Regions from separate parts of the Mesorhizobium sp. M0317 genome, predicted to be linked through region 2. Evidence: predicted binding sites of a transcription regulator. Region 2 holds the regulator's gene; the other holds the start of a gene.

Region 1 (5,043 bases), on a different contig from region 2:
GGCGCCGGCACCCGCACCCGAGCCCGCTTTCGGCGATGCCGCCACCATGTATTCGGCGCGCGTCGATGAGGGCTTTTCATTGCCGGCAATCCCCGTCGCCAAGCTCGATCCGAAATTCGTGCGCCAGATCGTGGACGATCCGACCGGCGAAAAACCCGGCACGATCGTCGTCGATACATCCGAGCATTTTCTCTATCTGGTGCGCGACGGCGGCAAGGCAATGCGCTATGGCGTCAGCCTCGGCAAGGCCGGGTTTGGCTGGACCGGCAGCGCCGTGATCCAGGCGCGCAAGAAATGGCCGGTGTGGACGCCGCCGCCCGAAATGATCCAGCGCCGGCCGGAACTGGCGAAATACAAGGACGGCATGCCGCCCGGACCGCAGAGCCCGCTCGGTGCGCGCGCGCTCTATCTGTTCCGCGACGGCAAGGACACGATGTACCGGCTGCACGGCACGCCGGAATGGGATTCCATCGGCAAGAACGCGTCGTCAGGCTGCGTGCGCTTCATGAACCAGGACATCATCGACCTCTACAGCCGGGTCAACGGCGTAGCCCAGGTCTATGTGCGCCCGAACCTGTCGGCCGCGGGCAAGATCATGGCTGTGTCGAGCCGGACCGCCGAGCCGATCGATGCCGGCGTGCCAAGGGATGCGGAGATTTTGAAATAGGTGCCTTCACGGCATCGCTGATCGCCGACAAACGGTTAGAGGCGGACGCGCCGGGCGCGTCCGCCTTTCCGTATACGGCTACTTGTTGGCGAGGCCCGGAAGCGTGACCTGATAGACCAGGAACATGGTGTCGACATCGGCGCCGTCATCGGCCTTGTAGGGCGCGCCGACCTGAAAACCGTCTTGGGTGAGAAAGTCGTTATCGTTGCCGACGAACAGGAAATAGTCGTCGGGCAGCGCCGGATCGAGCAGGCTGACCACAGACATTGCTTCCCACTTCTCCGAGAGATTGTTCTTGTCGTTCGGCTTGCCGTCATGCAGGCCGAAACGGCCGAGTTCCTTGTTGTCGTTGATGTCAATGAACGGCGTCAGCTTGGCCGGGGTCACCGAGGGGTCGAGCACGCCCTTGGGCGCCAGCGGCTTGTCGGCGGCATCGAAGGCGCCGCCGGCAATGTCGGTGGCGCCAGAGACGTCGACGACGAAAATCTGGCGCAGCAGCGAAGTATCGCCCTTCACCCCCTGGCCGTTTCCGCTGTCGCGCGCCAGCATCAGGAAGGTCTTGTCGGACAGCGCCACGATTTCGCTCTGCGCGGCGACCTTGGTCTTGTCCTTGGCGTCCTTGAACACCGGCAGCGGCACGGCATATTCATGCACCAGCTTGAGATGGGCCGGGTCGGAGGCGTCGTAGACCAGCGCGCGGGTGTTCTGGCGCGTCGCGGGCGAATCGCCGCCATCCTGGCGGGGCGCCGACTGCAGCACAGTGATCAGCGACTTGCCGTCCGGCGTCAGCGCCATGCCTTCGAGGCCTTGATTGTTCTGGCGGCCGGTTTCGGGATCCTTCGGATCGGGTTCGGCTGCACCGGGGCCCGGATTGTCGGAGGCGAAGTTCGGCGCGCCCTTGCGCATCGGCACCAAAGCGGCGGGCGGCTGCGTTGCCGACAACAGATGGCCGTCGGCCGAGAAGCGGTAGATGTTGGGGCCGTATTCGTCAGAGATGAACATGGTGCCGTCGGGCAGCCGCGCGATCGCCTCATTGTCGAGCGCCAGCTTGCCATTGGCCTCGGGCAGGATCGGCAGGTCGCCATTGGCCGCGCGCAAGCCGTTGAGCGGATCGAGACCGGTGGCGTCTGCGCCCTTGTCGTCGGTGAGCAGCAGGGAATCGGCTAGCGTCGCCTTGACGCCGGTCCTTTCCTGGCCGGCGGTGGGCGTGGCGCCCAGTGCGGTCGGCGTGAACTCGATGCGAATAGTGTTGAGCCGCGGCCGGTAGTCGGTGGTGCCGACGACATTGTAGCCGCGATCCGGCAGCAGCCACAGCGAACCCTTGTAGCCATCCGCGCCATGGGTCCAGCTTGCGGCGTCGATCGACATGCCGGAGCCGGAGCCGAAGGTCTCGCCGAACTTGTCCTTCTGATCGGCCGGAATGCGGCCGACGCCGACCAGGCCCTTGTTGACGAAGCCGCCAACGGTGGCGGTGCTGTCGGCAAGGGCAGGGGTCAGGGCGCTAAACAGCGCCAATGCGGCGCCGAGCGACACGGTTCGGTGCAGATTTTTCATGGGATAACCTCTTTGTGACGGAACGGGCCGGAACGGCCGGATGACGAAGCCGCCGCAATCGACGATGCCGCGCCCACCGATGAGCGGTCTAGGACGCGAAGATGATAGTTGCGTGACAGACCGTGTCGCACGCGCTCCGGAACCATTTTCCAGCCTGATCCGTTGCACGCGAGCCCAAGCGTCGCCTGCGATGGCCGGTCGAGCCCCGGGCCCAGGAGGGATAAATGGGTTTCGATCAGTATCACGAGCCACCGGAAGAACTGACGCAGGAGGTGCGGACCTTTGCCCGCATGATCACCTCGTTGATCGAAGAGGCCGAGGCGATCAGCTGGTACGAACAGCGCATGTCGGTCGAGAAAGACCCTCAGGCCAAGGCGATCATGAAGAACGCGCAAGGCGAGGAGTTCAAGCATTTCGGCATGGATCTGGAATTCCTGCTGCGCCAGAAGAAAGACTGGCGCACGGAACTGAAGGAAATCCTGTTCACCACCGGCGACATCGTCAAGGCCGGCGAGCGGGGCGAGAAGAAGGTGGATTGAGGCCCGCCGGCCTTCCTCCGCGGCGGATCAATCGCTGTCGCGGGCGATCAGCTCCAGCGGCCAGACTTCGCGGATGATGCGCGGACCTTCCGGGCCGGCAAAGGCGGGAAGCGAGGCCAGCAGCATTTCGGCCAGCCGCCGGCCCATCGGCTCCAGCGACGGACGGAAGGCGGTCAGCGCCGGCGAGAAATAACGGCAGAGCGGCGTGTCGACGATGACGATCACCGCGATGTCGTGGCCGGGCCTGATGCCCATCTCGGCCAGTGCTTTGCAGCCGCCGAGCGCCATTGCGTCATTGTTGAAGATGATGGCTGTGGGCCGGTCCTTGGAGAGCATCACGCGCGGCGTCACCTGGTAGCCTCCGGCCTCGTTGATGAAGCCGTCGGCGATCAGGCCGGGGTCGACTTCGATACCATGCCGCTTCAGCGCCTTGCGGTAGCCGTCGAGGAACAGGTAGCCGAAGTTGAGATCAAGCGAAGGGCGGATGGCGGCAATGCGGCGGTGGCCGCGCGCGACCAGCCGGTCGACGGCTTCATCACCCGCCCTCTCGAAATCGATATCGAGCGAAGGATAGGTGTCGTCGCCGGATTGACTTCGGCCAAGCGTGGCGAAGGGAAAGCCGGCCTTGCTGAGATAGTCGATCCGATCGTCTTCCCGCCGTGTGTTGGCCAACACGACCGCGTCGGCCCGGCGCGTCTCAACCACTCGGCGCAGCCTGTCCTGCTGATATTGACCGGGCTCACCCATGACGACCATCAGATCCAGGCCATACTCGGCAAGCCGGCCTTGCAGACCGATCAGGAACGGGATGAAGAACGGTTCGCCATATTGCTGGTCCCCCGGATGCGGTTGCAGCATGAAGGCGATCGAATGGGTGGCGCCTTGCCGCAGGCTGCGGCCGGACTGGTTGGGTGAATAGTTCAGCTGCTTGGCGGCGGCGAGCACGCGCTGGCGGGTGTCGGCATTGACGTCGGCGCGGCCGTTCAGCGCCCGCGACACGGTGCCGATCGAAATGTTCAGGTGACGCGCGAGGTCATGGATGCTGGACGCCAAGGACTTCTCTCCCCCGACCCTTGGCTAGCACCGGCTGCCGCTCAGGCCAAGGCTTCGGGATGATTTTCGCGGGCAGCCGATTGACATTCTAGGCCATCGGGTGTGTTCTCGTAAACGTTTACGGAGAAACGTTTACGGTGGTGCCGTCAATGCCGTGACATTCGGTCTGGAGGGGCCGGACGGGAGGAATGCCGGATGATGAATGCCGTCCTCGTCGGCTGTGGTGCGATGAGCAAGGCCTGGCTCGATGCCGCGAGGCAGATCGACGGGCTGGCCATTGTCGGCCTTGTCGATCTCGACGCCGAACGGGCGAAGGCGAGGGCGCACGAATACGGGCTCGACGGCGCGGTAATCGGCACCAGCCTCGACGCGGTGCTCGACCAGACCAAGCCCGACGCGGTGTTCGATGTCGTGGTTCCTGGCGCCCGCCGCGACGTCGCCTTTTCCGCCTTTGCCCATAATTGCCATCTGCTCACCGAAAAGCCGCTCGCCGACACCCCGGAAAATGCCCGCGCCATTGTCGACGCGGCGCGCCAGGTAGGGCGCGTTCATGCCGTGGTGCAGAACCGCCGCTACGTCGCCAATGTCCGGCGCATCAGGCGCTTTCTCGACTCCGGCGCCATCGGCAAGCCAACCAGCATCCATGCCGACTTCTTCGTCGCGCCGCATTTCGGCGGCTTTCGCGAGGAGATGGCGCATGTGCTCTTGCTCGACATGGCGATCCACACATTCGACGCCGCCCGCTACATGGTCGCAGGCGATCCCGCCGGTGTTTTTTGCCAGGAATGGGAGCCGGCCAATTCCTGGTACCGGCAGGGTTCCTCGGCCAGCGCTATCTTCGATCTCGGTGGCGGCAAGCGGTTCACCTATGCAGGCTCTTGGTGCGCGGCGGGCTTCCGCACCAGTTGGGAGAGCACATGGCGCATCGTCGCCGAGCACGGCAGCCTGGTCTGGGACGGCGAGGACGGGCTGAAGGCCGAAGTTGTGTTGTCGGTCCGCGACGGCCTTTTCGACCTGACCCAGCCCATCATCGTGCCGCCGCTCGATCCCGCCGACCGCATCGGCGGTCATCTCGGCGTCATCAAGGATTTCATCCACGCCATCGAGACCGGTAGCGAGCCGGAAACGCGTGGCAGCGACAACATCAAAAGCCTGGCCATGGTTTTCGGCGCCATCGAAAGCGCCGAGACCGGACGGCGCGTCGCAATCACACAGGAAGCATCATGATGC
Region 2 (5,043 bases):
CGACTCGGCCTTCAAGGGTCAGATCGACCTCGGCGTCGATGAAGCGCGCCGCAAGGTGTCCAACCAGCAGATCGACTGGATGAACAAGCTTAAAGCCGACGGCGTGATGGCCGAGCATTTCAACACCGGCCTGTTCACCTATGGCGCCTCCAGCCGGCCCGAAACGTCGGGCATGGGCGTGGCGATCATCGGCTCGTTCTACATGATGGTGATCGTGCTGTTGCTGGCGCTGCCGATCGGCGTCGCCGCCTCGATCTATCTCGAGGAATTCGCCAAGAAGAACCGCTTTACGGACCTGATCGAAGTCAACATCAACAATCTCGCGGCGGTACCGTCGATCGTCTTCGGTCTGCTTGGCCTTGCCGTGTTCATCAACTTCCTCGGCATGCCGCGCTCGGCTTCCTTCGTCGGCGGCCTGGTGCTGACCTTGATGACATTGCCGACCATAATCATCGCCACGCGCGCCGCCCTCGCCGCGGTGCCGCCGTCGATCCGCTCGGCGGCCCTAGGTCTCGGCGCCTCCAAGATGCAGATGGTGTTCCATCACATCCTGCCGCTTGCCGCCCCAGGCATCCTTACCGGCACCATCATCGGCCTGGCGCGTGCGCTCGGCGAGACAGCACCGCTGCTCTTGATCGGCATGGTCGCTTTCGTCGCCGATTATCCGACGACGCCTTTCGATCCGGCGACCGCGCTGCCGGTTCAGATCTATATGTGGGCAAACGAGGCTGAGCGCGCTTTTGTCGAGCGCATGTCCGGCGCCATCATCATCCTGCTCGTCTTCCTCATGGCCATGAACATCACCGCGATCGTGCTCCGGCGCCGGTTCGAGCGGCGCTGGTAGAAAAAAGGCAATTTGGTATGAACATCATGACCGAACAGTCCCTTGAGAATGCAGTGGGCGACAAAATGAACGCCAAGTCGAACGAAGTCATCAAGATGCGCGGCGACAAGGTCGGCGTCTTCTACGGCGACAAGCAGGCGTTGTTCGACGTCAATCTCGACGTCCGCCAGAACCAGGTGACGGCGCTGATCGGCCCCTCCGGCTGCGGCAAGTCGACCTTCTTGCGCTGCCTCAACCGCATGAACGACACCATCGATTCGGCGCGGGTGACCGGCAAGATCACGCTCGATGAAGACGACATCTACGACAAGAACATCGATGTCGTCGAACTGCGCGCACGCGTCGGCATGGTGTTCCAGAAACCCAACCCGTTCCCGAAGTCCATCTACGAGAACGTCGCCTACGGCCCGCGCATCCATGGGCTGGCCAAGCGCAAGTCCGACATGGACCAGATCGTCGAGCAGAGCCTGAAGAAGGCTGCGATCTGGAACGAGGTCAAGGACCGCCTGCAGGAGCCCGGCACCGGCCTGTCCGGCGGCCAGCAGCAGCGCCTGTGCATCGCGCGCGCCATCGCCGTGTCGCCGGAGGTGATCCTGATGGACGAGCCCTGCTCGGCGCTCGATCCGATCGCCACCGCCCGTGTCGAGGAGCTGATAGACGAGCTGCGCCAGAACTACACGATCGTCATCGTCACCCATTCGATGCAGCAGGCGGCGCGCGTCTCGCAGCGCACGGCGATGTTCCATCTCGGCTATCTCGTCGAGGAGGGCGCCACCGACAAGATGTTCACCAACCCCGACGACAAGCGCACCCAGGACTACATTACCGGCCGCTTCGGCTGAGCCGTCCGGCGGGTGAATTTTCAGGCACGAGGACCAAGATCATGGGTGAACATACCGTCGCCTCCTTCGATGAAGAGCTCGGGCAGATCAGTAAGCTGATCCGCGACATGGGCGATCTGGCCGGCTCGATGGTCAGCGGCTCGACCAAGGCGCTGCTCAATTCGGACAATGCGCTGGCACAGCGTGTCGTGTCCGACGACGCCATCATGGATGCGCGCCAGCGCGAACTGGACGACCGCGCTATCACGCTGATCGCCAAGCGTCAGCCGATGGCCAACGATCTGCGCGCCGTGGTCGGCTCGATCCGCATGGCGGGCGACCTCGAGCGCATCGGCGACCTCGCCAAGAACATCGCCAAACGCGTCGGCACCGTGGGCTTGAGCGTCACGCCGCGCGACCTCTCGCACTCCATCGATGCCATGGCGCAACTGGTGCTGATCCAGGTGCAAGGCGTCGTCGAGGAATATGCCGCCACCGATGCGGCAGCTCTTGCAAAACTCAGGAATGACGACGAGCGCATCGACGTCAAATACACGTCCGTGTTTCGTGAGCTCTTGACCTACATGATGGAAGACCCTCGCAACATCACCGCCTGCACGCATCTCTTGTTCTGCGCCAAGAATCTTGAGCGCATCGGCGATCATGTCACCAACATCGCCGAAAATGCGTATTATGTGCTGACCGGCCAGCAATTGCCCGCCAATCGTCCGAAGCAGGACGAGACGGCGATGGCCACGCCGGCCTGATGAGGGTGAACTGCCTATGATCGCGCCACGCATCATGGTCGTGGAGGACGAGGAGCCGCTGGGCGTGCTCCTCCGCTACAACCTCGAATCCGAAGGCTATCAGGTCGAGGTGGTGACACGCGGCGACGAGGCCGAGATCCGCCTGCAGGAAAACGTGCCCGATCTCCTGGTGCTCGACTGGATGGTGCCCGCTGTTTCCGGCATCGAGCTCTGCCGGCGGCTTAGAGTGCGGCCCGAAACCGAGCGGCTGCCGATCATCATGCTGACCGCGCGCGGTGAGGAAAGCGATCGCGTGCGCGGCCTGTCCACCGGCGCCGACGACTATCTGGTCAAGCCATTCTCGACGCCGGAGTTCATGGCGCGCGTGAAGGCGCTGCTGCGCCGCGCCAAGCCGGAAGTGCTGTCCAGCGTGCTCAAGGTCGGCGACATCGTGCTCGACCGCGAGTCGCACCGTGTCTACCGCAAGAAGAGCGAGATCAGGCTCGGACCGACCGAGTTCCGGCTGCTCGAATTCATGATGCGCCATCCCGGCCGCGTGTTCTCGCGCAGCCAACTGCTCGACAATGTCTGGGGCGAGACGATCTATATCGACGAGCGAACCGTCGACGTCCATGTCGGGCGCTTACGCAAAGCGGTCAACAACGGCCGCATGCCGGATGTCATCCGTACCATTCGCGGCGCCGGCTACGCGATCAGGGAAGACTAGGATGCTGCGCGTCGCGCCGTTGCCGGCCATTCAGGCGAAATGCTTGCCGGATTTGGCCTGAATGCCCGGCGCGAAAATCTCCTGATCGACGAAGCCGAGCGCGCGCATGGCACAGCCTTCGCGGATCAGCGGCAGCTCGTTGGGCTCGGTGTCGAAGGAGATCGATTTCGAGTGCTGGCCGCCGGCGGTCTGGGCGATCGCTTCGCGCAATGCCGGTTCGATCAAGTCGAAGGCGGCGGCGCTGACGCCTACCATGGCGACGGGTGCCGGATCGATCAGCGCAAACAGGCTGCCGAGGCCGAAGCCGAGCGCCTCGCCGGCCTTGCAATAGGCTTCGCGCTCCGGGCCGTCGGTTTCGCGGGCGCGCGCGGCGAGTGCGCGCATATCAGCGTCGCCGATATCGACCGGCTCGGCATCCTCGCCCATCATTTTGGCGCTGCGCCAGATGGCGTAGTTTCCGGCATAGGCTTCCACGCAGCCGCGCCGCCCGCAGCGGCAGAGCGCGCCGCCCGGACGGTGGATCATGTGGCCGAACTCGCCGCCCGAGGAATGGGTGCCGGTGAACAGTTCGCCTTTCAGCACCAGGCCCATGCCGATGCCGTGCGATAAGAGGATGGCGATAAAATTGTCGCGGTAGCGCTCGGGCTGGCGCCATTGCAGGGCCACCGCCATCATATTGCAGTCGTTCTCCATGGTGGCAGGAATGCCGAATTCCGCTTCCAACATGTCGGCGAAGGCAATGTCGGTCAGTGGCGTGATTGGCGACCACAGCATGGCCCGCGCCTGCGAATCGGTGATGCCCTGGATGCCCATGGCAATGCGGGCGATGCTCTGGACATCGAGGTCCGGGTCCGCGAGACGCCGCCCGACGATTGCCACGCATTCGCCGATCAGCTCGTCGCGCGGCATGGTCAGCGTGTCGAGCCGGCGCTGTTCTTCCGCGACCACCTGGCCGGCATAGTCGATGACGGTGACGGAGAGGAAGTTCAGCGACAGCACCACGGTCATGACCGCCGCCGCTTCCGGGTTGAGGCCAAGGCCGACCTGCGGCCGGCCGCGTTTCAGCGAGCCGGTCTCGCCAGGCTTGCCTTCAATCAGGATGCCTTCTTGAATCAGATCAGACGAGATTGCCGATATCGTCGAATGGCTGAGGCCGGTGGTCGCCGCAATCTCGGTCCGCGACGGCTGGCCGGCCCGGCGCACGGCCGAAATCACCATCGCACGGTTGCGACGGCGCAGATCGTCGTGGCGGATCCCAACCGACATTTGTTTCCTCCCGGCCTCCTCGCGCCTCATGATAGTGAAGGCGTTCGACGGCACCAGCCAAATATTGGCAGACGCCGGCAGCCCTGTCATTGTTTATTGCGGACCTCGAAAAAATTCGGCACGGCCATCAGAATCCATCAGAATCGATGTTGACAGCGCCTTATCATTGAACCAGTATTTTTTCGAGGCTCGAAAAAATAGGGCCTCTGTGTGCAGGCCTTCGGGCCGGTTTTGTCGCGCCGCACGCGGCGCAGGGAGGATTATGATGAACAGATTTGCAGCCGCCATGCTGGCGGGTGTCGCCATGTCGCTGGCGCTGATGTCGGTCGCGCAGGCGAAGGACAAGGTCATCGGCGTGTCGTGGTCGAACTTCCAGGAAGAGCGCTGGAAGACCGACGAGGCGGCGATGAAAACGGCGATCGAGGCTGCCGGCGACAAGTACATTTCCGCCGACGCGCAGTCCAATCCCGGCAAGCAGCTGACCGACGTCGAAAGCCTGATCTCGCAGGGCGCCAACTCGCTGATCATCCTGGCGCAGGACGCCTCGGCCATCGGCCCGGCGGTGCAGAAGGCGCTGGACGAAGGCATTCCGGTCGTCGGCTATGACCGCCTGATCGAGAACAAGGACGTCTTCTACCT

The links. Region 2 encodes PhoB, which activates phosphate uptake and scavenging genes when phosphate is short. Its sites were predicted from a motif close to TGTCATNNANCTGTCAT; they were not measured.
Region 1: NKI88_RS14225 (esterase-like activity of phytase family protein) is a predicted target of PhoB. The motif match lies at 2,323-2,339, and genes of this name have one in related genera.

What each region holds. Positions count from the first base shown of each region.
Region 1 covers NZ_JAMYRV010000017.1:6,236-11,278, reverse strand. The annotation lists gene NKI88_RS14230 (L,D-transpeptidase) at 1-667, shown strand, start outside; gene NKI88_RS14225 (esterase-like activity of phytase family protein) at 746-2,221, opposite strand; gene NKI88_RS14220 (ferritin family protein) at 2,446-2,760, shown strand; gene NKI88_RS14215 (LacI family DNA-binding transcriptional regulator) at 2,788-3,813, opposite strand; gene NKI88_RS14210 (Gfo/Idh/MocA family protein) at 4,009-5,040, shown strand; gene NKI88_RS14205 (sugar phosphate isomerase/epimerase family protein) at 5,037-5,043, shown strand, end outside.
Region 2 covers NZ_JAMYRV010000030.1:77,130-82,172, forward strand. The annotation lists gene pstA (phosphate ABC transporter permease PstA) at 1-844, shown strand, start outside; gene pstB (phosphate ABC transporter ATP-binding protein PstB) at 862-1,686, shown strand; gene phoU (phosphate signaling complex protein PhoU) at 1,728-2,432, shown strand; gene phoB (phosphate regulon transcriptional regulator PhoB) at 2,449-3,138, shown strand; gene NKI88_RS20570 (ROK family transcriptional regulator) at 3,169-4,404, opposite strand; gene xylF (D-xylose ABC transporter substrate-binding protein) at 4,670-5,043, shown strand, end outside.